3 regions of the Candidatus Enterococcus mangumiae genome follow, and region 1 is predicted to be linked to each of the others. Evidence: predicted binding sites of a transcription regulator. Region 1 holds the regulator's gene; each other region holds the start of a gene.
What was found. The regulator LexA, encoded in region 1, represses DNA repair genes until DNA is damaged. The targets are predictions, from matches to a motif close to CNAACANNTGTTNG.
Positions count from the first base shown of each region.

Region 2: uvrB (excinuclease ABC subunit UvrB) is a predicted target of LexA. The motif match lies at 7,505-7,518, and genes of this name have one in related genera.
Region 3: recX (recombination regulator RecX) is a predicted target of LexA. The motif match lies at 7,245-7,258, and genes of this name have one in related genera.

Region 1 covers NZ_CP147250.1:2,625,753-2,635,940, forward strand. The annotation lists gene recJ (single-stranded-DNA-specific exonuclease RecJ) at 192-2,489, shown strand; gene DOK79_RS12560 (adenine phosphoribosyltransferase) at 2,504-3,016, shown strand; gene DOK79_RS12565 (hypothetical protein) at 3,235-3,453, opposite strand; gene lexA (transcriptional repressor LexA) at 3,637-4,260, opposite strand; gene DOK79_RS12575 (DUF896 family protein) at 4,412-4,663, shown strand; gene tkt (transketolase) at 4,762-6,756, shown strand; gene DOK79_RS12585 (glucosaminidase domain-containing protein) at 7,015-7,884, shown strand; partial or broken gene DOK79_RS12590 (ISL3 family transposase) at 8,133-9,427, opposite strand; gene cysK (cysteine synthase A) at 9,684-10,188, shown strand, end outside.
Region 2 covers NZ_CP147250.1:3,018,709-3,028,896, forward strand. The annotation lists gene rapZ (RNase adapter RapZ) at 1-122, opposite strand, end outside; gene DOK79_RS14330 (amino acid racemase) at 346-1,062, opposite strand; gene DOK79_RS14335 (D-aspartate ligase) at 1,066-2,331, opposite strand; gene uvrA (excinuclease ABC subunit UvrA) at 2,587-5,406, opposite strand; gene uvrB (excinuclease ABC subunit UvrB) at 5,418-7,412, opposite strand; gene DOK79_RS14350 (amino acid ABC transporter substrate-binding protein/permease) at 7,706-9,199, shown strand; gene DOK79_RS14355 (amino acid ABC transporter ATP-binding protein) at 9,201-9,938, shown strand; gene DOK79_RS14360 (glycoside hydrolase family 53 protein) at 9,998-10,188, opposite strand, start outside.
Region 3 covers NZ_CP147250.1:2,243,434-2,253,621, forward strand. The annotation lists gene DOK79_RS10700 (hypothetical protein) at 84-800, shown strand; gene DOK79_RS10705 (carbohydrate-binding protein) at 779-1,324, shown strand; gene DOK79_RS10710 (TspO/MBR family protein) at 1,433-1,903, opposite strand; gene DOK79_RS10715 (fibronectin type III domain-containing protein) at 2,284-3,834, shown strand; gene DOK79_RS10720 (lytic polysaccharide monooxygenase) at 4,202-4,780, shown strand; gene DOK79_RS10725 (YcjF family protein) at 4,964-5,680, shown strand; gene rlmD (23S rRNA (uracil(1939)-C(5))-methyltransferase RlmD) at 5,789-7,165, opposite strand; gene recX (recombination regulator RecX) at 7,271-8,071, shown strand; gene mutY (A/G-specific adenine glycosylase) at 8,064-9,245, shown strand; gene DOK79_RS10745 (nucleoside tri-diphosphate phosphatase) at 9,338-9,871, shown strand; gene DOK79_RS10750 (GNAT family N-acetyltransferase) at 9,932-10,188, opposite strand, start outside.

The sequences.
Region 1 (10,188 bases):
AATCAGAATTGATTCATCAGTCCACTTTATTATAGAGCCTATTTTTGAAGGAATTGCTGTTGGAATACCGTTTCTTCGTTTTTAAGGTTAAAAACGGAAATGATTTTTATTTCTATTCCATTCGCGCGTCTACTGAAATTCTTTTTTTTAGAGGTGACGTTTGCTATAATGACTAAGTTAGGGGTGAGCATGTGAGACGAGCAAATTTTGATTGGAAGGTCAATGAAACAACACCTTCTGAATCCTTTATCCAAATAATCAAAGAACAACGATTATCTTCGATGATCGGACAATTGTTGTGGCAAAGAGGATACCGAGAACAAGAAAGTATCCATAAGTTTTTACATCCAAAAGAACAAAAACTGCACGATCCATATTTGATGTTTGACATGGACAAAGCAATCAGCCGTATCCAAGAAGCGGTGATCAATGGCGAACAAATTTTAGTCTATGGGGATTATGATGCAGATGGAATCACTAGTGCGACTGTGATGAAAGAAACGTTGGAGTTGCTTGGTGCCCAAGTAGAAGTCTTTTTGCCCAATCGTTTTGAACATGGGTATGGACCTAATCCAACGGTGTACCAAGAGAAAATAGCTGCTGGAACGCAACTGATCGTCACTGTTGATAATGGAGTAGCGGGGCATGAAGCTATCGCCTATGCCCAACAACAAGGAGTAGATGTGATCGTGACAGATCACCATGAGTTGCCAAATGAGTTGCCGGCAGCTTATGCGATCATCCATCCTCGTCATCCGCAAGGCAATTATCCCTTTGGCGAATTAGCCGGTGTCGGCGTAGCATTCAAGGTAGCGACTGCTTTGTTGGAAGAACCACCCGCAGAGTTTCTTGATCTAGTAGCGATTGGAACGATTGCTGACTTGGTTTCGATGACGGATGAAAATCGAACGCTCGTAGCGTTAGGATTACAGGCAATACGTCAAACGGAGCGTGTCGGCTTACAAGCATTGTTTGCGCAAAGTAGTGTGCGTGCGAATGAAGCAGATGAAACAATGATCGGTTTTTCTATTGCCCCACGTTTAAATGCCATCGGCCGCATGGGTGATCCTAATCCAGCAGTCGATTTATTAGCCACATTTGATGAAAGCCAAGCGCAAACATTAGCGGAACAGCTACAAACAGTCAATGAAGAGCGTAAAGCAATCGTGGAGCAGATCACCACTGAAGCATTAGCGATGATCAATGAAGAGAATCAGATCCATTTATTGGCACATCCAGGTTGGCATGAAGGTGTTTTGGGGATCGTGGCAGGAAAGATCATGAATCAAACAGGCAAACCAACGATCGTTCTAGGAATCAAAGATCAAACTGTCGCAAAAGGATCAGGTCGCAGTATCGAAGCATTGAACCTTTATGAGATGCTAAATGAGATGAGCGAACTGTTTACATTTTTTGGCGGCCATCACGCAGCAGTCGGCTTGACGATGCCTGCAGAAAATATCCCGCAGTTACAAGAGCGGATGAATGCCTATGTGAAAGAGAAGGCAATCGATTTATCAAAAGGACCAGTATTGGCGATCGATGAAATCGTCTCGCCAAAAGACGTGACCGTTGAACAAATCGATACGTTGAAATTACTCGCACCTTTCGGAACCGATAATCCTGTCCCGAATTTCTTGTTTAAACAGGTCGCTGTCCAAAATGTGAAACGAATTGGCTCAAGTCAACAGCACTTGAAACTTTCTTTAGTCGATGAAGAGAGTCAGCTAGATGCAGTCGCGTTTGGTTTTGGAGCACAAGAAAACGAGTTTTTGGATGATTCTCTCGATATCGTAGGGCAATTATCGATCAATGAGTGGAATGGTCGTAAAAAACCGCAGTTGATGGTTTCCGATTTTGCAGTAGAAGGGTTACAAGTGTTTGATTGGCGAGCAAAACGCTATCGAACATTGGCAAATGAAATCGAGCGTCCGCTCTATTTAGCATTTGATGAAGCATCGATCAAAGAATTAAACGCCTCTTTACAGGAACAAATCATTCTTTGGTCAGAGAAAGAGACAGTCCAAGCATGGATCGAGGAAAATGATCCGAGTGCGCTTGTCGTGATCGATTGTCCGGCTGAATTACATGTCTTAAAAGAGATCTTAGCTCTTGGTACGTTCAGTCGTGTATACTTCTTAGGTATTTCAGTCGATGAAGCGTACTTGAATGGCGTAGGGACGAGGGAACAGTATGCTAGACTCTTTAAATTGATCCATGCACAAGAACGGATCGACATCAGGCATAAATTAGGTGCGATCTCAAACTATTTAAAAATCCCACAAAAATTATTAATTTTTATGATACAGGTGTTTTTTGAGTTGAAGTTTGTTACAATAAACAATGGTGTTTTAGAGAAAGTCGCAGATCCAGCGAATCATCCGTTGACAGATAGTCTTCACTATCAAAAGCGGTTGAAGAAAATCAAATCAGAGGAATTTTTACTATTAAGTGACATTCCCACAATAAAAAAATGGTTAACAACCTAGGAGGAAACGAAAAAGTGGATTTAAAAAATTATATTGCTAGTATTCCAGACTATCCGTCAAAAGGAATTATATTTAGAGACATCTCTCCGTTGATGGCTGATGGAGATGCTTATCGTGAAGCAACAAAGCAAATCGTTGATTATGCCAAAGAAAAACGGATCGATATGGTTGTCGGACCTGAAGCACGTGGATTTATCGTAGGCTGCCCAGTAGCATATGAGTTGGGTGTCGGTTTTGCGCCTGTACGTAAGAAAGGGAAGTTGCCTCGTGAAACGATCGAAGTGACTTACGGACTTGAATACGGGACAGATACATTGACATTACACAAAGATGCGATCCAACCAGGACAAAGAGTCTTGATTTGTGATGACCTGTTAGCGACAGGCGGAACGATCAAAGCGACGATCGAATTGATCGAAGAACTTGGTGGAGTTGTCGTAGGCTGTGCCTTTTTGATCGAGTTGATGGACTTGAATGGCCGTGACAAAATCGAAGGCTATGATATGATCACTTTAATGGAGTATTGATCAGAGAATCGAACAATTGAACAAACTTAACAAACATCCTTACCACGAACACACTGAAGGTTCGTGGTAAGGATGTTTGTTACTTGTGTGGAGGTGGAGAGCTTCAATTGTTCAAAGTAAGAGAAAAAAACTGTAGCAAATTGGTCGAAAAAAAAAGCAAACGACCATCGATCGTTTGCTTGGAAGGGGTTATTCATAAAAGCTTAACTACTTACTTTTTACGTGTGCCTGGAGCTGTAATAGGTTTCATGGTAGAAGGAGTCTTCATGTGTCTGACGACGTTGTGATTGACGGTATTTTTTTTCATCCCACAACATGAACCACAATGTAAACAAAGGAACAAAAACCAAAAGTGCTGTACGCAGCCCGAAATTACCAATAATAATACCTAAAAACAAAACGATCAACACTAAACCAAAACGTCTCATTGATTTCATGACATTCACCTCTTTATAGAATACGAACAAAAGTTCGTACTATTAGTATACGAACTTTTGTTCGGTTTGTAAAGAGGGAAGTTTAAAAAGAGCAAAATATTCCGTGAAAGAGGAAAAGAAGAGCTTGAGATCATGATCTCAAGCTCGCACATAAATGCTCATCGGTTGTATTGTTTTTTCTAATCAATAAATATGGCTTCGGTAAAGACCAACGACACGACCTAAGATCGATACCTCATCTAAGATGATCGGTTCTAACAGGTCATTTTCCGGTTGTAGACGGAAATGGTCTCTTTCTTTGTAGAAACGTTTGCACGTTGCTTCGTCTTCAGCAGTCATCGCAATCACGATATCGCCATTTTGAGCAGTTTCTTGTTTGCGGACAATGACATTGTCACCATCTAAGATCCCTGCGTTGATCATACTTTCTCCGCGGATCGTCAACATGAACAAACTACCTTCTTCGGACGAAAGATTTGGTGGCACTGGAAAGAAGTCAGAAGCTTCTTCGACAGCTAATATCGGTTCTCCGGCAGTTACTACACCTAGTACTGGTATCGTTGAGGGACGGATACCGATTTTTGATAATCCTTGTTGCGTCAATTCGATCGCACGTGGTTTCGTAGGGTCTCTTTGAATAAAGCCTTTTTTCTCTAATCGGGCAAGATGACCATGGACTGTCGAGGTAGAAGAGAGCTGAACGGCTTCTCCAATCTCACGGACAGTTGGTGGATAGCCTTTTTGGGTCACTTGTTCGTGAATATATCGTAAGACTTCGATTTGTCTTGTTTCAGTTTGTCGGGCCACAAGGTACACCTTCTTTCACTTGATAAGTAAATAGTACCATAGAAAATGCTTGATTTCAAACAAATGTTCGCATTAAAACCTATTGATGTAGTTGTTTTTTTTTCATTTTTTATATAAGATGTAGGAGAAGCAAAAGCAAGGAGGGATATTGTTGTTATCACCTGATAAAATCGAACGTATCAATCAGTTAGCTAAAAAAAAGAAAGCAGAAGGATTGACACCTGCTGAAGTCAAAGAGCAAGCGAAGTTACGTGAAGAATATCTAGCATCTTTTCGTTCTGGTATGAGACATCATATCGAAGGAATGAAAGTCGTAGATCCTGAAGGAAATGATGTTACACCTGACAAATTGAAAGAAATCCAGAAGCAAAAAGGTATCCATAATAGAAATGACAACTTTTAGTAAAAAAAACTAAAAGTCGTTGCTTTTTCATGGAAATTGCTATAAAATAAGAATGAGAAATATAGGTAAAAAAAACCTAAATTACAGGAGGGGTTACATTGTTTGATAAAATTGATCAGCTTGGTGTGAATACGATCCGTACATTGAGTATCGACGCAGTACAAAAAGCAAATTCAGGACATCCGGGGTTACCAATGGGTGCCGCACCAATGGCTTATGCGCTGTGGACGAAACATTTGAAAGTAAATCCTAAAACATCTAAAAATTGGGTCGATCGCGACCGCTTTGTCTTGTCTGCAGGACACGGTTCAGCGATGCTCTACAGCTTGTTACACTTAGCAGGGTACCAAGTGACGATCGATGACTTGAAACAATTCCGTCAATGGGAATCAAAAACACCAGGACACCCTGAAGTCAACCATACAGACGGTGTGGAAGCGACAACTGGCCCACTCGGTCAAGGAATCGCAATGGCAGTCGGTATGGCGATGGCAGAGGCACATTTGGCAGCGACGTACAACAAAGAAAACTTTGATGTCGTGGATCATTACACGTATGCGTTATGTGGCGATGGCGACTTGATGGAAGGCGTTTCTCAAGAAGCAAGTTCAATGGCTGGCCATATGAAACTTGGCAAATTGATCGTGTTGTACGATTCAAATGATATTTCTTTAGACGGACCAACCTCAAAAGCCTTCACGGAAAATGTTGGCGCACGTTATGAAGCTTATGGCTGGCAACATCTTTTAGTCAAAGACGGTACAGATTTAGAAGCAATCTCAAAAGCGATCGAAGAAGCAAAAGCGGAAACAGACAAACCGACATTGATCGAAGTGAAAACAGTGATCGGTTTTGGCGCACCTAACCAAGGAACTTCTGCGGTCCACGGTGCGCCGATCGGTATAGAAGGGATTCAAAAAGCCAAAGAAATCTATGGCTGGGAATATCCAGACTTTGCCGTACCAGAAGAAGTAGCGGAACGTTTCCGTCAAACGATGGTCGAAGAAGGCGAAAAAGCTGAAAATGCGTGGCATGACATGTTCGCTGCGTACAAAGAAGCTTATCCAGAATTAGCGCAACAATTTGAAGATGCGTTTGCTGGCAAATTACCAGAAAATTGGGATGCGGAATTACCAACATACGAAGAAGGCGAAAGCCAAGCAAGTCGTGTGTCTAGTAAAGAAGTCATCCAAGAATTATCAAAAGCGATCCCAAGTTTCTGGGGTGGTTCAGCTGATTTATCCGGCTCAAACAATACCATGGTGACAGCGGATAAAGACTTCACTCCTGAACATTATGAAGGCCGCAACATTTGGTTTGGTGTTCGTGAGTTCGCAATGGCATCTGCGATGAATGGGATCCAATTACATGGCGGTACACGCATCTATGGCGGGACATTCTTTGTCTTTGTCGATTACTTGCGACCAGCTGTCCGTTTAGCAGCGATCCAAAATACACCAGTCATTTATGTGTTGACCCATGACTCGGTAGCGGTCGGTGAAGACGGGCCAACGCATGAGCCAGTAGAACAATTGGCTTCTGTTCGAAGTATGCCAGGGGTTCATGTCCTACGTCCAGCAGACGGCAACGAAACACGTGCCGCATGGAAAGTAGCTATGGAATCAACAGATACACCGACGATCTTAGTACTAAGTCGTCAAAACTTGCCTGTTTTGCCATCAACAAAAGAAGTGGCAGATGACATGGTCAAAAAAGGCGCTTACGTCTTATCACCAGCAAAAGGAGAGCAACCAGAAGGCATCTTGATCGCCACTGGTTCAGAAGTAGCTTTAGCTGTCGATGCACAAAAAGTATTGGCAGAACAAGGCAAAGACGTTTCTGTCGTTTCAATGCCAAGTTTTGATTTGTTTGAAAAACAATCAGCTGAATACAAAGAAAGTGTCTTGCCAAAAGCAGTGACAAAACGTGTGGCCATTGAAGCAGCGGCTTCGTTCGGCTGGGAACGTTACGTAGGTACAGAAGGGAAGATGATCACATTCGATCACTTCGGCGCTTCTGCACCTGGAAACAAAATACTTGAAGAATTTGGTTATACCGTGGATAATGTTGTTAATGTCTACAATCAATTTTAATCAAATAATAAAAGCAGTTCGATTGGAGTGCTTGGAGATTTTTTCCAAGCCTCCAATTTTCTATTTTTTTCGACTAAACCGAATGAAAAGAGACTTATTTTTGTTGCTTTTATATTACTTTTTTATTACGTAGATATTACAAAAGCGGAATTATATAAGATTTATTTGAGTTTCAATAAAATAAAACGTATAATTTAAATGATTAAGTTTCGTTTAAGAGGAAGTTTTATTCACCGTTTCATTTGAGGAGGAATTTGAATGCAAGAGCTGAGAACCCGTAGTGCCCGACATCATAGGCCGAAAAGGAAAATGATCATTAATAAAAAAGCCATTGCACCCTTAGTGGGTACAAGCCTATTAGTTGGGCCAATGTTGGTCACAGCAACACCACAAACAGTACGAGCAGATGAACTAGAGGTAGCATCTTCTGCCAATCCACAAGCCTTTATCAATCAAATTGGCTGGGCGGCGTCTGAAGTTGCAGCAAGTAATGACTTATACGCATCGGTCATGATTGCACAAGCATTACTAGAAAGTGCTTATGGAACGTCTGGATTATCAAGTGCTCCATATTATAATCTCTTTGGAGTAAAAGGTAGTGCAGGTCAATCTGTGGTGTATATGAATACGAAAGAATTTTTGAATGGTCAATGGGTGACGATGAATGAACCGTTCCGTCGCTATTCATCTTATTGGGAATCTTTCCAAGACCATGCAAATGTTTTACGCTCAACAAGTTTTTCTACAGGAGATTACCATTACTCAGGTGTATGGAAAAGTAATACAACAAGCTATTACGATGCCACAGCGTACTTAACTGGGAGATATGCAACAGACCCAAATTATGGCAGTAAACTAAATGAATTGATCAGCACGTATGATCTGACTCGTTTTGATACACCATCGACTGGATCAACAACAACTAGTACGACAAGCACCACAACGACAAGTACAACAACCTCAACGACAACGACGACAAGCAGCAGCCAGACTTATACAGTTGTTTCTGGTGATACACTTTGGGATATTGCCCAAAAATTCGGCATGTCCGTCGATGACCTTATGGCGAAGAATGGCATGACGATGTCTAATTATTCATTATTAGTTGGTCAAGAAATCAACGTCTAAGCATTAGACCGAGTATAAAACAAGAGGGTAGGAACGATTCTGGCTCTCTTAATAATAAAGTAAACCCCGCGAAAATCGCTTCTCGTATTTTCGCGGGGTTTCTTTTATTTCGTCGCGTTTGTCTTGTATCATTTAGTCAGTTGATAGATCAAAAAAATAATAATGGCTCTTTGTCAATAAGGACTGATGAGTGCAATCAAGTGAAATCCGGAAGAAGAAGTGAACACTTCTTCTCCGGATTTTCTTCGTTATTTGACGTGAATGACTTGATTCGTCAAAAAGATTCGGATGCGCATGTTCTCAAATGATTTAAAGCCATAAGACACTCGTTTGAGTGTTTTGATGTGGGTGTTTTTTGCTTCAATTTTCCCATTAGAGTAAGGATAAATAAAAGAATGACGAATCCCTTCTTCATAGCTCAGAAGATTTTGTAGTTTTAGCCGAAATTCTTTATCTAATGTTTCTGGTAACTGATGCAAGAGAGTGAAAAATGACTCGTGGTCTTTGTCACGAAAGGCATCCGCTAGTTCATGGAACGCTTGATAGGCGACTTTCAAGGCAGTTGAAGCACTTAATAAACGGTCAAGCACCATGGCTTCTGTCAGGTAAGGATACTTTGGGGCACGAAAGCTACGCCAAGTTTTATATTCTGTGTGGTTGATATTCTTCCGATTTTGGTGAGTAAGCGCCAATGGCTTTTTAATTTCCTTGGCATTGTCCGATTGCCCGAAGCAATCAGGCGTTTCATTTCACGGACACGAAAATCTTGGAACGCTTGATTCATGTGTTTGACCACATGAAAACGATCAATGACCAGTTTGGCATGAGGAAATACTTTTTTTGTTAGTTGAAAATACGCCGCATTCATATCAGTAACTAAATAGTTGACGTCAGATGGATTCACACATGTCTGGAAATAAGTGGTCAACCGAGACAATTTTCGAGTGGGTAAGATATCAACTAATTGCCCGGTTTCCCCATCGGCACAAATAAAACTCATCTTATCTTCTGAGGATACATGGGAACGAAATTCATCGACCATCAATACTTTGGGCAGGTGGCGCTTGGCTTGTTTTGGTAAATAGGTTTTTAACGACTTCAAAATACGCGTCACCGTTGGAATAGACACCTGGCAATGCTTTGCGATAAAAGATAAGGAGACCTTTTCGGTGAGTAAAGCAATGATTTTCATTTTTACATGCTCGGCAATCGAATGATTTGGCCGAACAAAATAGCTTTGGGCTGTCCAATGGGTATGGCAGTTTCTACAGTGATAACGTTGTTTCTTCAGCCGCATGATTAGCGGTAAATGGTTGAATTGATCGAAACGAATGCAGGTCATTTTCTTGCCATTTTTGACAATGACCGTTTTCCCCTTCGAATCTCTCACGGCAGAGCCACAAGTCAAACAAGCAGAAGTAGGAGGAGCTAACACTGCGTCAATAACTAAAGTATTGGTTTGATGGAACGTTTCGTAAGAAACATCTTGGATGGTTAAATATTTATCTGTTAATCGGAGCATTTTTTTGATAGAATTTTCCATAGAGCATATCGTCCTCTCAGTTGTTTATTTTGTGGTGATTTAATCATACTAGAGAACGATATGTTTTTTAATACCCAAAAAGAAAAAGTGGGCTGACGAATCAGAATTGATTCATCAGTCCACTTTATTATAGAGCCATAATAATTTGCGTTATTCATTTTTGACCTTTTTTTTTGCATGATTTAGGAATAAACACTCGCAGACACAAGACTTTTGTATTATGATGAATAGAGAAGCAAATGAAGGGGGAAAAAACATGACACAGATTTATCAGTCGATCACAGAATTGATCGGTAAAACACCTATCGTTCGATTAAACAATATGGTTCCAGAAGGAGCTGCGGATGTTTTTGTTAAATTAGAATTTTTCAATCCAGGTGGTAGTGTGAAAGACCGGATTGCATTGAATATGATTGAAAAAGCAGAACATGACGGTTTATTAAAACCAGGCGATACGATCATTGAACCGACTTCAGGTAATACTGGTATCGGATTAGCAATGGTTGGTGTAGCCAAGGGATATCATGTGAAGCTTGTGATGCCTGAAACGATGAGTATTGAACGCCGTTTATTGATGAAAGGCTATGGCGCTGAGCTTGTTTTGACTCCAGGAACTGAAGGAATCAGTGGTTCAATCAAAGAAGCCAAACGTTTAGCAGAAGAAAACGGCTATTTCTTACCTCTGCAATTTGAAAACCCGGCGAATCCAATGGTTCATGAAAAAACGACAGGTCCAGAAATCCAAGAAGCATTTGGTGTAA
Region 2 (10,188 bases), 390 kb from region 1:
ATCAATGTTGGGGGCATATTATCGATACAAAAGTACCCCATATCTTCAAAGCTTTGAATCGCCACAGTTTTACCTGCGCCGCTCATACCTGTAATGATTACTAGTTCTAAATTATCAGCCATCCGTATGGCCTCCTCTCTCGTTCTCCTTTAAAATTATATCATCCCGGGCGTATCATTGCTAGCTCGAATTAAATTCTTTTGTTTTTTTATATAAAAATAGGAGGCAAAAGCCAATTCCTTCAAAAAATAAGCGTGGCATCCAAAAATTGAAATGATTTTCGGATTACCGCGCTTATTCGGCTGAACCCATGTGGAACAACTTCAGCCACAACTATTTTTACGATCAATTCGAACGCTTCACTCGTTCGGCCTGAGCAAGCTCGATCGTTCGATCAGCCAGTATCGACTGCGCATCGATCACTGGATAAGGATTGTCAGATGCAACTTCTTGCATTAGAGACAATTCGGTACACCCTAAAATGATCTTCTCACAATCCAGACGTTCGACTGCTTCTTCTAAAATCTCATAATAGAGTTCTTTATTCAAATGATCAGACTCTTTGATTTCATGATAAATCAAATAATTCACTTTCTCTTGTAGTGATTGATCAGGGATCACGACTTCAAATCCTAATGCTTTGATCTCTTTTTCATAAACACCAGCAAGAATACTCCCTTGTGTTGCTAAAACAGCCACTTTCCCTGTTGTCTTTTGTCGAACAAGTTCTTTGGCGGCTTCTCGTGGCATATGCAAGATCGGGATCGTTGTCTCTGCTTGCAAGTCATCAAAAAAGTAATGTACCGTATTGCACGTCAAAACAATGAAATTCGGTTGTAGTAGATTTTGCTTTTTGATGTCCTCTACTAAATAAGGGACTGGATTTTCTTTTGTTTGATCCAAGATGTAGGCCGTTCGATCAGGAACTGTTGCATGATTAAATAATACATAGTTCAAATAATCCTGATCTTTGGCGGCTTTGACACGATGATTGATCAAGCGGACAAAGCTTTCCGTTGCCATCGTACCCATTCCACCTAAGATACTGAAAAAATTCTCCATGAACTAGCCTTCTTTCGAATGAAAGTATTTTTTAAACCTTGGAATATAGTTTCGGAACATATACGTCATCAATAACCAACGTTTCAATGAGTGGTCTTTGTCATAAAAGACGGTCGTTCCATATCGTTTTTCTTTGATCAATTTCAAAGCCTGTTGTTTTTGTTCGTTTTCTTTCGCATAAGTCATAAAGACTTTTTTTGGTACGCCCAACCATAGTTTCGCTTTGTCTGATTGGTTCGTTCCGTATGTTGTTCCAACGAATGGTTCATGAAAAACACGATCTTCTGTTAAAATACGTGCTAAATTCAGTCCATTGAGCGTCACAAAGAAACTGCTTCTTCCTTGACGAAGATTGATCTCAAATAATTTATATTCGCCATCTCGCGGATCATATTTCATATCGAAATTCGCAAAACCAGTATACTCGATCTTTTCTAGAAACGCTTTGATTGTTTGATAGATTTTCTCGTTGTAATCCGGCATGATCACGACATAGTTTCCGATAGAAGCTGGCGTAGGATCTTCAAGTAATGGATGGCCTAGGCACATCATTCTCACTTGGTGTTGCTCATCGACATACGCATTCAATACACGCATGTGACTATCATCGCCTGGAATAAAATCTTGAGCGATCATTTCGCTTGTATAACCCGCTTCATAGATTCGGCCTAATACCAAATCAAATTCTTCACGATTATCAATAATAAATGCTTTTTTACGTCCTTCAAATTGGACAGATAAATACTCGACACTATTTGCTGGTTTCAACGCTACCGGAAAGTCGAAAGGCAACTCTTGTTCTAAGCGGCCATTGTTCAACATTTCTTTTCGGATGATCAATGTATTTGGATAAGGCAGTTGATACTCTTCACATATCTCGTAAAAGCTTACTTTATTCACCAATCGTTCAAAGAGTGAATAATCGATATAGGGACAGATAAATGTTTCAGAAAGCTCTTCTTTATGCTGAGAAATCAATTCCGCATATCCGTCGCCACAAGCTATCAGTAAATATTTTTTATTTTTATCCGTATACTTTTCTTTTGCCAAACGTCGCATCGTCTCAATAAAGACCGGATCTTGATCAAATCCTTGAATCACTTCAACGTTGACGATTTTGCTATAGCGGGTAGGCGCTAGTTGGTTCGACGCATAGGCTTGACATACCTTGCCATAAGCTTCATGAAATGAACGGGCCATCCCATAAACGTTCATATCGCTACCTAATAAAATAGGGATAAATGCTTCTTTTTCATTACTGTTCATAATTATCTCTCACTAACTTAATAATCTCTTGTTTTATATTTACACAAGGAATATCATACCATAAAGAAAAAAGCAATCAAAGGAATCTCCTCCGATTGCTCAATTCTTTTTTGAACGGATTGAACTTATAGGAAGTTTTTATCTATACCAATAAGTGTAGAAAGAACTACCATATAAAGTATTCTAGAATACTCGTGAAAAGAAAACAATACATAAAGCTTTCTTTTAATATTTTTTTAACTATAACAATAACGATTCTTATTTTTGCATGATTTTTTTCAAATAATGACCGGTATAGCTTTCTTTTACTTTCACCAATTCTTCTGGTGTACCAGTTGCTAAAATCGTACCGCCACCTTCGCCACCTTCAGGACCAAGATCGATCAAATGATCTGCGGTTTTGATGACATCCAGATTATGCTCGATGACTAAAACAGTATTACCGGCATCAACTAATCGTTGCAAGACATGTAATAAGCGAGCGATATCGTCTGTATGAAGCCCAGTTGTTGGCTCATCTAGGATATAGAAATTCTTTCCATTCGAAATTTTATGCAGTTCACTCGCAAGCTTCATCCGTTGCGCTTCTCCTCCGGATAAAGTCGTTGCTGGTTGTCCCATCGTGACATACCCTAAGCCGACATCGACGATCGTTTGCAGCTTACGATGGATCTTAGGGATCGGTTGGAAAAATTCAACCGCATCTTCCACTGTCATCTCTAAGATATCCGCAATACTTTTCCCTTTATAATGAACTTCCAATGTTTCCGAATTATAACGTTTCCCATGACAGACTTCACAAGGTACATAAACATCTGGTAAGAAATGCATTTCGATCTTGATGATTCCATCTCCACGACAAGCTTCACAACGTCCGCCTTTTACGTTGAAACTGAAACGTCCTTTTTTATAACCACGCATTTTAGCTTCATTTGTTTGAGCAAACAGGTCACGAATATCATCAAAGACACTTGTATAAGTCGCCGGATTACTTCGTGGTGTCCGTCCGATCGGGCTTTGATCGATATCAATGATCTTTTCGATCCCTTCATAGCCAGAAATCGTTTTGAACTTCCCTGGTTTCGCTGAATTACGGTTGATTTTTTGAGCAAGTGCCTTTTTCAAGATACTGTTGACCAACGTACTCTTACCTGATCCAGAAACACCAGTGACCGCCACAAATTCGCCTAATGGGAACTCAACGGAAATATTTTTCAAGTTGTTTTCTGTAGCACCAGTTATCTTGATTGCTTTGCCTGTACCTTTTCGTCTTGTTTCGGGAACTGGGATCGATTTTTTGCCCGATAGATATTGACCAGTCAATGAATGCTTATCTTTTGCCACTTGATCTGGCGTTCCAGCAGAAACGATCTCCCCGCCTTGATGCCCTGCCCCAGGACCGACATCGATCAAGTAATCCGCCGCACGCATCGTATCTTCATCATGTTCGACGACAACTAAGGTATTCCCAAGATCACGCATCTTCTTCAATGAACCGATCAAACGATCATTGTCCCGTTGATGCAATCCGATCGAAGGCTCATCCAAGATATAAAGCACGCCAGATAGATTTGAACCAATCTGAGTCGCTAAACGAATGCGTTGCGCTTCCCCACCTGATAAGGTTCCTGAAGCACGACTAAGTGTCAAATAATCAAGTCCCACATTTTCTAAAAATGACAGACGATCATTGACTTCTTTTAAAATTGGTCGAGCAATGACTTTTTCTTGCTCTGACAATGTCAGATTTTCAAAAAATTCAACGGCATGTTGGATCGACAACTCATTCGTCTGACCGATGTTCGTGCCATTGATTTGCACGGATAAAGCTTGCGGATTCAAACGATATCCGTCACATGTCTTACAAGTCAATTCTGTCATATAAAGACGCATTTGTTCTCTTGTAAAATCGCTGTTCGTATCGTGGTAACGGCGCTTGATGTTCGTCATCACACCTTCAAATGATGTTTCAACATCTCTGACCCCACCAAAATCATTTTCGTAATGAAAATGGAATGGCTCTGATGTGCCATTCAACACGATTTCTTGATGTTCCAAAGGAAGATCTTCAAATGGCGTATCCATATCGATTCCATAACTTTCACACGCTTGTGCCAACATTTGTGGATAATATTGCGAGCTGATCGGATTCCAAGGAATGATCGCTCCTTCATTCAACGTTTTGTTTTTATCTGGGATGACTAGATCGATATCGACTTCTAATTTGACACCCAATCCATCACAATCCGGACAAGCTCCAAATGGCGCATTGAATGAAAATAAACGCGGCTCTAACTCTCCGACTGTAAATCCACAATAAGGACATGCATAGTGTTCACTAAAGAGCATTTCTTCTTCACCGATCACATCGATCAGTACGTAGCCATCCGCTAAACGAAGAGCCGCTTCGATCGAATCGAACAAACGAGAGCGCACGCCTTCTTTCACGACGATCCGGTCAATCACGATCGCAATGTCGTGCTTTTTATTTTTTTCTAATTCGGGCGCTTCACTAACGTCATATGTTTCGCCATCAACTCGAACACGGACATACCCTTCTTTTTGGATACGTTCAAAGACTTTTTTGTGTTGTCCTTTTTTCTTAACAACGATCGGCGCTAAAATTTGGATCTTCGTCCGATCAGGAAGCTCCAACACTTGATCCGCCATTTGATCAACAGATTGACTAGTGATCTCGATATGGTCATTGGGACAGATCGGATGACCGACTCTGGCAAATAATAAACGCAAATAATCATTGATCTCTGTGACTGTTCCAACAGTTGAACGAGGATTCTTGCTTGTCGTTTTTTGATCGATCGAGATCGCTGGACTGAGGCCATCAATGCTATCGACATCAGGTTTGTCCATTTGACCTAAAAATTGACGCGCATAGGCAGATAAACTTTCCACATACCGTCTTTGCCCTTCTGCATACAATGTGTCAAAAGCAAGTGAACTTTTTCCTGAACCGGATAATCCGGTGACGACCACGAACTTATCTCGTGGAATCGTCACATCGATATTCTTCAAATTATGCGCCCTTGCGCCATGAATAATAATTTTGTCGTTAGCCATATGACTTCCTCCTACTCAGATGCTTTTAGTTCAAGAATCATATCACGCACATTGGCTGCGGTCTCGAAATCCAAAGCTTTCGCTGCATCTTTCATTTCTTTTTCTAACTTCATCAATAATGTTGCTTTTTCTTCTCTTGTCATTTCTTCATAAGAGACTTGAACCGTTTCTTTCGCATCATCTTCTGATTCCTTCGTGATCGAGATCAAGTCGCGAATCTCTTTGATGATCGTTTTCGGAACGATCCCGTGTTCTTCATTGTATTGTTGTTGGATGCTGCGACGTCTTGACGTTTCATCCATAGCTAGACGCATGGAATCCGTCACTTTGTCCGCATACATAATTACTTTACCTTCTGCATTACGTGCAGCACGTCCAATTGTTTGGACTAATGAGCGTTCGCTTCGTAAGAAACCTTCTTTATCTGCATCCAAGATCGCGACTAATGAAACTTCAGGGACATCTAACCCTTCACGTAATAAGTTGATACCGACTAAGACATCAAATTCACCTAAACGAAGATCACGAATGATCTCTGTCCGTTCCAGAGTCTTGATATCACTATGCAGATATTTCACTTTGATCCCTAACTCTTTGAAGTAATCCGTCAAATCTTCTGACATTTTTTTCGTCAATGTAGTCACGAATACCCGTTGGTCTTTTTCCACTCGTTCATTGATCTCACCAACTAAGTCATCGATCTGACCCATGATCGGTCGCACTTCAATCACTGGATCTAGTAATCCAGTTGGTCGAATGATTTGTTGGATCACCGTATCTGTTTGTTCATATTCGTATGGCCCAGGTGTCGCAGAGACATAGACGATTTGATTGACATGCTGCTCAAATTCTTCCAGACGTAACGGACGATTATCTAGTGCAGACGGTAGACGGAAACCATAGTCTACAAGCATTTGTTTTCTCGCTCTGTCTCCATTATACATGCCACGGATCTGTGGCATCGTCACATGGGACTCGTCAATGACCATCAACGCATCCTCAGGGAAGAAATCTAATAACGTATAAGGCGGTTCGCCTTCTTTACGTCCATCCATATGTCGAGAATAATTTTCGATCCCAGAGGTATAACCCATCTCTAACATCATCTCAATGTCATAATTCGTTCGCTGTTCTAAACGTTGTGCTTCTAATAACTTGTTTTCATTACGTAGGACGGTCAAACGTTGCTCAAGCTCTGCTTTGATGTTTGCGACCGCATGTTCCATATGATTATCATCCGTCACAAAGTGAGTTGCCGGGAATATGGCTACATGTTCAGTTTCACCTAACACTTCCCCAGTCAAGGCATTCACTTCTCGAATCCGTTCCACTTCATCCCCAAAAAACTCAACGCGCAACGCACGTTCATCTCTTGAAGCTGGAAAGATCTCCACGACATCACCGCGCACTCGAAAACGACCGCGCTGAAAATCAATATCATTTCGTTCAAATTGGATGCTGACCAAATCTCTTATCAATTGATTACGATCCATCTCCGCCCCTTGTCTGATCGACACCACTTGTTTTTGGTATTCAAAAGGTGAACCTAAACCAAAAATACAAGAGACTGAGGCAATCACGATCACATCATTTCGTTCTAATAAAGAACTGGTGGCAGAGTGACGCAATTTATCGATTTCATCATTGACACTTGAATCCTTTTCAATGTACGTATCACTTGAAGGAACGTAGGCTTCTGGTTGATAATAATCATAATAAGAAACAAAGTATTCGACCGCATTGTTTGGAAAGAACTCTTTGAATTCTCCATATAATTGCCCAGCTAACGTCTTATTATGTGCAATGATCAAAGTCGGTTTATTGACTTTTTCGATCAGATTAGAAATCGTATAGGTTTTCCCTGTTCCGGTCGCCCCTAGTAAAATCTGTGCTTTTTTACCATCATTTATCCCTTCGACCAATTGGTTGATCGCTTCTGGTTGATCTCCAGCAGGTTGGTATTTTGACACCAACTCAAAATGGCGGGAGGTATCTCTTTCAATCATTCTTCGTCCTCCTTTTCGTTCATTCCTTCTCTCTTTTCAACAAAAAAGAAAAGGAAAGCAAAGGCATTCCTTGTTTCTCTATTATACCACGGCGAACATACTTTCGCCAATTGAAAGTTTCAGATCTTATTGTAAATCTGCCTCGCAAGGTTCATGTTAGATTTTATTACATAACATGTAACAAATCGCTACTTTTTTGAATTATTTTTTGTCGGAATCTTGTGTTAAGAATATCTTTTCGCCTATAATGTATTAATGTTGGAAATTATCGAAATTTTTATAGGAGGTTATCTATGAAAAAAAGAAACATGTTACAGACATTCCTTTTCATAATGACAGGACTTGTTACATTCGCACTGTACACACCTGTGCAAGCTGACGAGACGCAATCAACGACATCAAGTAGCGAGACGATGCAAAAAATAGAACCTAAAAAAGACGTTTACGTTATCGCAAGTGATTCAGCCTTTGCACCATTTGAGTTCCAAAATGCAGATGGTGAATATGTAGGAATCGACGTCAGCTTGATGGAAGCTATCTCAGAAATGCACGGCTTCAATATCCGTATGGACTTCCGTGGTTTCTCTGCTGCACTACAAGCATTGGAATCTGGACAAGCGGATGGGATGATTGCAGGGATGACGATTACAGATGAACGTAAAAAAACGTTTGATTTTTCAGATCCTTACTTCCAAAGCGGCATCCAAATCGCAGTCAAAAAAGGCAATACTTCAATCAATTCTTATGAAGACTTAGAAGGAAAAACAGTCGGTGCAAAAGTTGGGACCGAAAGTGCAGACTTCTTAGTCGCAAATCAAGATAAATATGGCTACGAAATCAAATATTTCGATGCCGCAGATCAGTTATACGATAGTTTAAGAGTCGGCGCAATCGATGCCATGATGGACGACTACCCAGTAATCGGTTATGCCATCAAAAATGGGCAAGAGTTAGAAACACCGATTGAAAGAGAAACTGGCGGCTCTTATGGTTTCGCAGTGAAAAAAGGCGAAAACCCTGAATTATTACAAATGTTCAACGAAGGATTAAAAGAACTAAAACGCACTGGCCAATATGACGAGATCATCAATGAATTCATCTCGACAGACGACAGCGAAGAAGCGCCAGCTGTTGATGAGTCAACATTGACTGGCTTGATCCAAAACAACTATAAAGCATTATTAAAAGGTTTATGGCAAACGATCCTATTAACATTGATCTCATTTGCCTTGGCTTTAGTCGTCGGTGTGATCTTCGGACTATTCAGCGTGTCACCAGTCCGTGCATTGCGAACAGTTGCCAGCATCTATGTAGATATCATTCGCGGCGTTCCGATGATGGTACTTGCCTTCTTCATCTTTTTCGGTTTACCAAGTATCGTTGGCTTTACGATTCCTGACTTTATCGCCGGGATCATTACATTGACCTTAAATGCGAGTGCTTATATCGCAGAGATCGTACGTGGTGGGATCAACGCAGTCCCTACTGGACAGATGGAAGCTTCCCGAAGCTTAGGTCTCTCTTATAACCGCACGATGCAAAAAATCATTTTACCGCAAGCATTCAAAATCATGATCCCATCTTTCGTCAATCAATTCGTTATCTCATTGAAAGATACGACGATCATCTCAGCGATCGGTGTAGTCGAATTGTTACAAACTGGACGGATCATTGTTGCTCGTACTACACAAAGTACGTATGTCTACTTGATCATCGCAGTGATGTACTTGATTTTGATCACTGCATTGACAAAATTAGCGAAAGTTTTAGAAAAGAAGGTGAAATAAGATGACAGAAAAAATCTTAGTCGAACATCTTGTAAAAAAATACGGAGACAACACAGTCTTAAATGACATCAACGTATCAATCAACGAAGGCGATGTCGTCTGCGTGATTGGCCCCTCCGGTTCAGGAAAGAGTACTTTTTTACGCTGTTTAAATCGCTTAGAAGATCCGACATCTGGTGATATCATCATCGATGGCGCTCATTTGATGGATAAAAACACAGACATCAACTTAGTGAGACAACACATTGGTATGGTGTTCCAGCATTTCAATCTTTTCCCGCACCTTTCTGTTTTGGAAAACATCATTTTGGCACCTATGGACTTGAAGAAGTTGTCACGTGATGAAGCAGAGAAAAAAGCAATCAAATTACTTGAAACTGTTGGTTTGGAAGATAAAAAAGATATGTACCCAGATAACTTATCTGGCGGACAAAAACAACGGGTTGCCATCGCTCGTGCGTTAGCAATGAACCCTGACATCATGTTGTTTGATGAACCTACTTCAGCCTTGGACCCAGAAATGGTCGGCGATGTGCTGAACGTAATGAAAAAATTAGCCAAACAAGGCATGACAATGGTCATCGTAACCCACGAAATGGGCTTTGCAAAAGAAGTCGCTAACCGCGTGATGTTCATTGATGGCGGAAACTTCCTTGAAGACGGCACACCACAACAAATCTTTGAAAATCCACAAAACGAACGGACGAAAGACTTTTTGGATAAGGTGTTGGATATCTAATCGAAGAACAAAACTCCTGAAAACATCTGGAAAAACCAGATATTTTCAGGAGTTTCTTTTTATTGATTTTTAGCTAATGTTATATGATCAATCGATACCCATCCTTGCGCTTTGGCATTGACATAAATGCCAATTTCACTCGTACCAGAAGTAATTGGAATATCTTCGATCATCACCTTTGTCCATTCGCCACTTTTACTGATCGTAGCATTCAGCTCTTTACCACCATGATTTTTGATATACAACTGAC
Region 3 (10,188 bases), 380 kb from region 1:
TTTTATTTTTAATTTGTTATGATATCGATGTGCAAGAGAAGTACATAGCACAAGAAAAATGTTGATGGGGGAAATACATACTAATGAAAAGAAATATTCGTCTAAAAAAATTACTAGCTGGAGCTGCATTATGTAGTCTGCTCGTTGCACCGTTGTTTTTGAATGAACAACAAAGTGCAGCCACAGAACAAACACTTAAAGCAACACCTGATTTTGGCGTAGGTCAAGGAATCGAATGGCCAGAGCAAGTCGTTGCACCGTTTGTCGATATGACTGCCTACACTTCAGGTACAGACCTATCGAACAATGGCGCGTTGAATCTAGCAGCAATCGCACAGGAAACAGGACAAAAATTCTTTAATTTAGGCTTCATGCAAGCAAAAGGAATCAAAAATGGCAAGATCGATTGGGCGTGGGGTGGATTTGCCGGATTAAGTGAAAACGACAGCGATCAATGGCAATATGAAGGAATCAAGAAAACGATCCGTGAATTAAGAGAAATTGGTGGAGATGCTGCAGTTTCATTTGGTGGATTGAACACTGGTGCTTTCTGGGAAGTCAGTCATGACGAAGATATGCTGTATGATGCGTATATGGAAGTGATCCAAGGCTATGGCTTTACCCGTGTTGATTTTGACGTTGAAGCAGGTGCGATGGGTTATTCAGAAAACTTAGTGAATGCAAAAGCGGTCAAACGTCTACAAGATACAACAGGTGTTCAAGTTACATTGACATTGCCAGTAATGCCAACTGGTTTGATCTCAACTGGTTTATCTGTATTACAAGCAATGACCGTGTAGCAAAATATAACTTGAGATTATTAGGGAATGGACAAACGATCAATGTCACAACTACTTCTCTTTCATACGCATTCACAAACTTAAAAGATGATACAGAATATACTGTAGAAATCAATGCAGAAGATCGTTCTGGAAATATTTCAGATACGGCAAAAGTAGCATTTACAACTTTAGCGGATGTAGTAGATCCTGGCGAGCCGGGAGAACCAGGAGAGGCTCCTGCATGGGAAGCGACAAAAGTTTACCTAAGCGGTGATGTTGTTTCTTATAAAGGTGCATTATACCGTGCCAAATATTGGACACAAAACAATATTCCAAGTGAGTCAGGTTTGTATGGTCCTTGGGAATTGATTTCAGGAACGCCAGAAGGTGGCGATGAGATTGCCGCGTGGGATGCGAATAAAGTTTATGTACAAGGAAATCGAGTGACATATAACGGTATCGTTTATGAAGCACAATATTGGACACAAAACAATATTCCAAGTGAATCTGGGTTATACGGTCCTTGGAAACAGGTTGGATAAAATATTAAATAATAGTTAATAACAAAAAGCTACGTGAATTGCTCACGTAGCTTTTTTCATCGTTCAATGATTCAAGCGAATAAGTTGTTATCAGCTAAAATCTCTCTATTAATTCAAAATAAAAATCGCGTAATTCAAGATGGATGCGAAAAATACCCATAAATAATAAGGGATCGTCAACCACATTGCTGCGCGGTTGTGCAACCATAAATGATACAGCAAAGCGGTTAAGAAAATCATCAATAAAGTGATATCGATAGCAGAAATCAAAGTATTTTCAAGATTGAAGAATATAGCCGACCACAAAAGGTTGAAGATGAGTTGGATAGTAAAGAGCCAGAGTAGTCTAGTACGATGTTTCTGATTTTGTGTATTTAAAATGAAGTACAATGAAATACCAATTAAAACATAGAGGACTGTCCACATTGGGCCAAAAATCCAACTAGGTGGTGCAAAAGCTGGGAGTTGTAATGAGTAATAATAGCTTCCTGGGTTACCACTAAGGATACCAGATAAGAAACCTAAGGCTACGATTCCGATAATACAAACCCATAAACGATAATCTTTTAATCGATTCATAGTGTATGTCATAAGATAAACTCCTTTCTTTAAACAGTTTACCACAACATTTTATAACAACACCTATTAATGCTTGTGTATTTTTTAAGTTATTTTATTTTTAGCTAATATAGCAACCATTTTGCTAGGTAGTAGACTTGAACGATTCTTGATTCCCTTTTAAAAATGGTTTAAACGTTGATATATTAGCGTTGTTGCAATACCGTACATTGGATTTTAAATTTACCAACTTGACTAAAAAAAGAAAAGAAAACGATTAAATAACTCTAATTTCTTTTATAAAATGTTATATTATTATTGTCTGTCTGATATCATGGATTTTGTAATCGATTACGAAAAATAGGGAAATGAATTAGTTGAATGGGGAGAGTTTGAAAAAGATGAAGAAAAAAGGGTTAAAAAGAGTATTAGCTGGAGCAGCTTTATGTAGTTTGCTAGTTGCACCTTTATTTTTGAATGAAGAGCAAGGGGCAGCAACAGAACAAACAATTCGCGCAACACCTGATTTTGGTGTAGGGCAAGGAATCGAGTGGCCAGAACAAGTTGTCGCACCGTTCGTGGATATCACTGCTTACACTTCAGATGCAGAGCTATCGAATAAGGGTGCCTTGAATATGGCGGCGATCGCAAGAGAAACCGGTCAACGTTTCTTTAATCTAGGATTTATGCAAGCAAGAGGAATCAAAAATGGTAAAGTTGATTGGGCTTGGGGAAGTTTTGCTGGATTAAGTGAAAGTGACAGCGATCAATGGCAATACGAAGGAATCAAACAATCGATCCGTGAATTAAGAGAAGTAGGCGGAGATGCTGCGGTATCATTCGGTGGATTGAATTCCGGTGCATTCTGGGAAGTAACGCAAGATGAAGACATGCTTTATGATGCCTACATGGAAGTGATCCAAGGGTATGGTTTTACACGCATCGATTTTGATGTAGAAGCAGCAGCAATGGGATATCACGAGAATCTAGCAAATGCAAAAGCAGTAAAACGTCTTCAAGATGCGACTGGTGTTGATGTTACTCTGACACTGCCAGTTATGCCGACAGGTTTGATTTCAACCGGCTTAGCTGTATTACAAGCATATTTAGAAGCAGGCGTGGATTTAACAAATGTTAATATCATGACGATGTGCTATGGATCTAGCGTTCCAGATTATGCACAAGGTTCATTAGATGCAGTCGATAATACAATGGTCCAACTGAAAAATCATTACAAGCAGTATGCTGGTAAAACATTGACTGATGAGCAAGCATATGCCAAGTTAGGTACAACACCTTCTGTCGGATTTGAGAATGAACAACATCCTTACTTTACAACAGACATGTTCAATCTAGTCGTACAACATGCAAAAGAACGTAAAATCGGCATGGTTTCTTACTGGTCAATGAACCGTGATGCAAAAGTAGACGGCGGGCAAGGACAAGTGAAAAATCAATATGAGTTCTTAACGGTTGGTCAAAGATTCACAGATAATTCCGAAATGCCGGAAGATACGCAAAAACCATCAACACCAACAAATCTGAGCTCAGATTTTATTACAACACAACGCGCACGTATCAATTGGACAGCATCAACAGACAATGATCGCATCGCTCGCTATAACCTAAAATTGACAGGCGCAGGCGAAACAGTTGCAGCGACAACAATGGCTGTTTCTCATACATTTGAAAAATTAAAGAGTAATACGACATATACAGTGGAAGTCATCGCGGAAGATCGTTCTGGAAATCTTTCAGATGCAGCAACCTATACTTTTACAACACTTGAAGAATCTGAATCAACTCTTCCAACTTGGGATCCTACAACGATTTACTTAGGTGGGGAACGTGTTACATACGAAGGATTGATTTATGAAGCAAGATATTGGACACAAAATGATATCCCAAGTGAATCAGGACCTTATGGCCCCTGGAAACTTGTAACTAACTAATAGATAAATTTCATATTACTCTATAGATAAAAATGATGATATTTTATAATTTTTACTAATCGCTCGGATTTTTGATCAAGATTCAAGTTATTATTTAAATAGATGAATAAGATAGAAGAGTGCATGAAGTGCTCTTCTATTTTTTTTGAAAAAACATATTTTATTTTAAATATTAAGAAAATATTAATTATAGAACAGGTGTACTTTTAATTAATGCGAGTTAAATTACTAAGAAAACGTTGATAAAACAATCTTTTTTAATGTATTTGGAATTTGTATTCAGTCGAACAAAATTATAAAAGCATAACGTTTGTTTTATATTTAGAAAACGTTTACAATGAACCTATCAAAAAGAGGAGGTTCAATTATGAAAAAGTTTAGTGTTATGATGTTTGTTGGTATTGTTATGTTAGGTTTGTTTGGTTTCGGAACATCGGGTTACGCACATGGTTATGTAACATCTCCAGGTAGTCGTGCTTATTTTGGTACAGCTGCTGCAGGAAATTTAAATCAGAACGTTGGTCGTGCGCAATGGGAACCACAAAGTATTGAAGCGACTAAAAATACATTTATCGATGGTAAAATCGCTAGTGCTGGTGTCAGTGGATTTGAACCTTTGGATGAACAAACAGCAACGCGCTGGCATAAAAGTGTAATCAATCCTGGTTCATTGAATATCACTTGGAACTTGACTGCACAACACCGTACGAGTACTTGGGACTACTATATGACGAAATCAGGTTGGAATCCAAATCAACCATTGAAATTCAGCGATTTTGAATTGATTGCAAAAATCGATGATAAAGCAACGATTCCACCAAAAACAGTGAACCAAACAATCACTGTGCCTCAAGACAGAAAAGGCTACAACGTGATTTTAGCTGTTTGGAATATTTCAGATACAACAAATGCATTCTATCAAGTTATCGATGTCAACGTCCAATAGGCAATACTTAAAGAGAAACCTTTTTAACTGATCATATAAAAGAACACCAATGAAGAGACTATTCGTTTTCGCTTCATTGGTGTTTATTTTTCCGTTCATGATCTCATTTTTTGGCTAAGCCTCGCTTGTATTGTATGATAGAAGTAAGGATAACAAAAATGGACGGATCACGGAGGAAATCAAATGAAAAAATTTTTACGAAAATCTAAGAAAAACAAAGACGTGATTGAGGACGCTGTAATCAAAAATGAAGAACCAAAATTGGAAGAAACATTCGAGCAAACACCTGAGGAAGAGAAAGAATTTGCTTCTTTTTTTGCAGAGACGATGAAAAGACTTCCTCAAAAAACATCTGCAATTATTTTACGGAGTTTTGATTCATCAAAAAGCCGAGCAGAACAAACATTAGCAAAAAGCAAAACACAATTTGATCGTCTATTTGAAGAGTTTTTAAAAGGAGTAGACGAACCATTACGGAAAAAATGTCATGCGACGATCCATGCAGCATCATTGACTGCGGCGATCATCGGTTGTTCGCCGATTCCTTTTTCGGATGCTTTCTTACTTGTACCTGTCCAGTTGACGATGATGGGACGTCTCCACAAGTTGTTCGGGCAATCGTGGTCGGAATCTTTAGGTAAAAGCGTATCAAAAGAATTGATCGTTGTTAGTCTTGGAAGAAGTGCAGTAGGCAATATCATCAAAGTCATCCCGGCGGTGGGAACAGTGGCCGGGGCTGCGATCAATGCAACCGTTGCTAGTACGATCACGGAATCCCTCGGTTGGATCACAGTAAAAATGTTGAATGATGGCGAAGATATCTTTGATGACGTGATGTCTTTCAAAGGCCAAGTGCAAACATTGTTTACTTTATTGAAACGTAAAAAGCAAATGAAATAAGGCATGATCGGAAATAATTTGATACAAAAAAATAAGCATTTTCCTCTGAAATAGTTTTATCCTATTTTATAGAGGAAAATGCTTATTTTTATAAATTGAGGGGGTTGCTTATTTTTTTGTTAATTTCACGACGACTTCACAACGAGCAGTCTGCGGGAACATGTCGACGGATTGTAAATACTCTACTTGGAATACCTTCGCTAATTGGACGAGGTCTCTCGCCAAAGTCGAAACATTACATGAAATATAAACTAATTTCTGCGGAGGGTTTTTTAAAATTGCGTGGATCAACTGCTCGTCCAAGCCAGTACGTGGTGGATCAACAATGATCCCATCCGGTCGAAATCCTTCATTCAACCACTTGGGTAATAGCTCTTCTGCAGTTCCTACTTCGTAGCGCGTATTGTGGTAACCTAGGCGTTCTGCATTTTTTTGAGCATCTGCGATGGCTTGGGGGATCGTATCCATTCCGCGAACTTCTTTTGCTTTGTTTGCCACACTCAAACCGATTGTTCCCACGCCACAATAAGCATCTACGATCGTTTCTTCAGGTTGGATAGCCAAAGCTTTGATTCCTTCACCATATAAAACTTCAGTTTGTTGAGGATTCAACTGGAAAAATGCACGAGGTGAAAGATCAAATGTTACTTCATTGATCCGTTCTTCGATTGCTTCTTTCCCCCAAAGATGCTTCGTTTCGTCGCCCATCACAAGGGAGGTCTTCAAAGGTTGGACGTTTTGCATGATCGAAACGACTTCAGGTAGTTGTTGATTGATTTCACGAATCAGCGCATTTTTTTGTGGGAATTTTTGACTTCTAGTAATAAAGACCACTTGCAGTTCTCCAGTCTGGACCCCAACTCGGACCATGATCGTACGGAAAATGCCACTATCAGCGCGTTCGTCATAGATCGGTAAGTCGTACTTGTTCAACAAATCAACGACTGTATTCATCACTTTTTGCGTTGCAGGTTCTTGAACTAAACAGTCAGTGATCGCCACCAAGTGATGCGAATTTGCCTGATAAAGTCCAGCTTCGATTTTGTCTGTTTGTTTATTTTTTCTTAATTGGAATTGCGCTTTATTACGATAACGCCAAGGATCGTCCATTCCGATCGTCGGTAGCAATGGATAATCACGATAGCCGGCGGGTTTGAATTTTTCTAAGGACTGTAAAAGCAAATCTTTTTTGAAATCGAGTTGTGCATGGTACGCTAAATGCTGCAATTGGCAACCGCCACATTCATAGTAGACTGGACACGGAGCAGTCACGCGGTCAGTACTCGTTTTTTTGACTTTGACCAATTGTCCTTCTGCGTAGCGAGGAGTTGCTTTAGTGATTTTTACTACGACTTCTTCTTTCGGAAGGGCATACGGAACAAAGACGATCATGCGTTTAAAATAGCCGATTCCTTCTCCGTTGATCCCTAAACGTTTGATTTTTAATGTGATCGTTTGGCCGTTTTTAACAATTGCTTCTGGCATAGGTATCTCCCTTTTTATCATTATGTGGCTATATTCTACCATATTATAGCGAAAGTTGGGGATTTTCTATGTTATGATAGGAATATATGTTCGAGGAGGGATAAGTTGCTTTCTATCACAAGAATCAGTAAAGGCAAAGGGCCTTTTTATCAAGTTGATCTATCGGATGGCGAAGTACTACAAGTCTCAGAAGATATTTTAGTACGCTATCGTTTATTAAAAGGGCAAGAATTAACAAAAGATAAATTAGCAGAAATCAAAAAAAGTACAGGGTATGATTTTGGTTTACAACAAGCATTGAATTATTTGAGTTACCAACTCCGAACAGAAAAAGAGATTCGGATCTATTTAAAAGATAAAGAGGTCGGGCAAGAAGATCGACATAAGATCGTTGAAAAATTAAAAGAACTAGGTTTAGTAAATGATTTAACTTTTGGTGAAAGTTACGTGCGAACGAATATGCGTTTGAGTGATAAAGGACCGAAAAAATTAGCACAGCAAATGCAACAAAAAGGGCTCTCGCCAGAAGTGATCGAACAGTCATTAAGCCAGTACCCATTTGAAGAACAGGTAGAAAATGCCCGACAAACAGCGGAAAAGACTTACGAAAAAAACCGTGCAAAGAGTCAAAAAGATTTATTACGGAATATCCAACAGAAATTGATGACAAAAGGGTTTACCAATGATGTGATCCAAGAAGCCATGCAAACATTGCCGCAAGAAACGGATCCAGATACTGAGTACGAGCGCTTAGTGCAACAAGGGGAGAAAATCTGGCGTAAGAATAGCCGTTTTGAACCTCAAAAAAGAAAGATGAAAGTAAAGCAGAGTCTCTATCAAAAAGGATTTGATTTTGAGATGATCCAACGCTTTATTTTAGAAAAGGAAGAAGAAGCAAGTGAGTAGAGAATGGGAAAACTGGTCTTCAGAAAAAACAAAAGAATTTCAAGAACGGTTCATCGAATGGTATGAACTTGAGAAAAGGAATCTGCCTTGGCGATACAATCAAGATCCTTATCGTATTTGGATATCAGAAATCATGTTGCAACAAACTCGAGTCGATACAGTTATTGATTATTTTTACCGCTTTATGGAATGGTTCCCCACCATTGAAGCATTGGCGCAAGCACCAGAAGAGAAACTATTGAAAGCTTGGGAAGGCTTAGGTTATTATTCTCGGGCAAGAAATATTCAAGCCGCTGCCAAACAGATCATGGAAGACTTTGACGGAAAAATGCCGCAAACGCCGGAAGAAATCAGTACATTGAAAGGGATTGGCCCATATACGACAGGAGCGATCGCGAGTATTGCTTTTGATTTACCTGAACCAGCGATCGATGGGAATGTGATGCGTGTCGTGAGTCGCTTGTTCTGTATTGAAGAAGATATTGCGAAGGCATCGAGCCGGAAAGTGTTTGATCAAGCAATGAGAAAAATCATTGACGAAAAACATCCAGGTGAATTCAATCAAGCGATGATGGATCTAGGATCAGCAATCTGTACCCCAACTTCTCCGAAATGTGAAGAATGCCCGATCCAAGCATTCTGTTTAGCAAAGGAAAAAGGAGTCCAAACTGCTTTTCCTGTCAAGACGAAAAAAGCGAAACCGCGAGATGTTTACTATATTTGTGCAGCAATCGAAAATTCTGCAGGCGCGTATTATTTTGAACGGAGAGACCAACAAAAATTACTTGCTGATATGTGGACATTTCCAATGGTAGAAGTGACGAAAGAAGAATATGAAAAACTTCAGACAAAATGGCAAGCGATGAATGAAATCAGTTTGTTCGATGAAGCTCTAGTGGCTGAAGAAACTTCAGCCTTGCCTTTTGTCCAAGCTGATAAAGTCGTGTGGCAAAAGCGCCACTTAGGCGAAGTGACGCATATCTTCAGTCATTTGAAATGGCATGTTTTACTATTTTACGGTCGGTTACCTAAGAACGAAGAAGACTTGTCAGAGAGCGGAAAACAAACACAGTGGTTGCTCCCAACCTCGTTTGAAGAAGTGGTTTTTCCAAAAGTGCAAATGAAGCTAGTCCAGCAGCTCGATAAAAATCGAAACAATAGTAATCCTTTCTAGGCAAAGATGATTTTTATTGCTATAATAATTACGATGTCGGTGTAATGAACACCCCAACACAAAGCACAAAATGTTGCTAAGGAAGGATTGCGATGGGAGTTCCAAAAGAAGGAGAGTTTGTAACGATCCAAAGTTATAAACACGACGGCAAATTGCATCGAACGTGGCGTGATACTATGGTATTGAAAACAAGCGAACACTCAATGATCGGTGTCAACGATCATACTCTTGTAACAGAGTCTGATGGCCGACGCTGGGTGACGCGAGAACCAGCGATTGTATATTTTCATAAAAAATACTGGTTCAATGTAATAGCAATGATTAGAGAAAAGGGGGTTTCCTATTATTGTAATCTGGCTTCACCTTTTTTATTAGATGAGGAAGCATTAAAATATATTGATTATGACTTAGATATCAAGGTTTTTCCTGATGGCGAGAAGCGCTTGTTAGATGTCGATGAATATGAGATGCATAGTCAAATGATGAATTATCCAAGTGATATTGACTTCATTTTAAAAGAGAACGTGAAGATTTTGGTTGACTGGATCAATAATGGAGATGGCCCTTTCTCAGAAGGCTATATTGATATTTGGTATGACCGTTACAAGCAATTGTCGCAAAAGTAAACGAAAACAGTAAGCAAATGAAGTAATCTTCATTTTGCTTACTGTTTTTACTTGAGTGCGTCATAAAGTCTTTTTCATATTGACGTGTTGAATGCCAGCATCTTCAAAGATCTCGCCATATGGATGATAATCGAGTTTTTCATAAAACGGGATAGCTGACAATTGAGCGCCTAATTTTACCGTATCAAATCCTTGTTTTTTTGCGAAATCTTCCGCTTCTCTGATGAGTATTTGACCAAGTCCTTGTTGACGGTATTGGGCAAGGATCGCCATACGCTGTACTTTTATCTGACCATTTTCAAGTGGGAGTAGCCGTA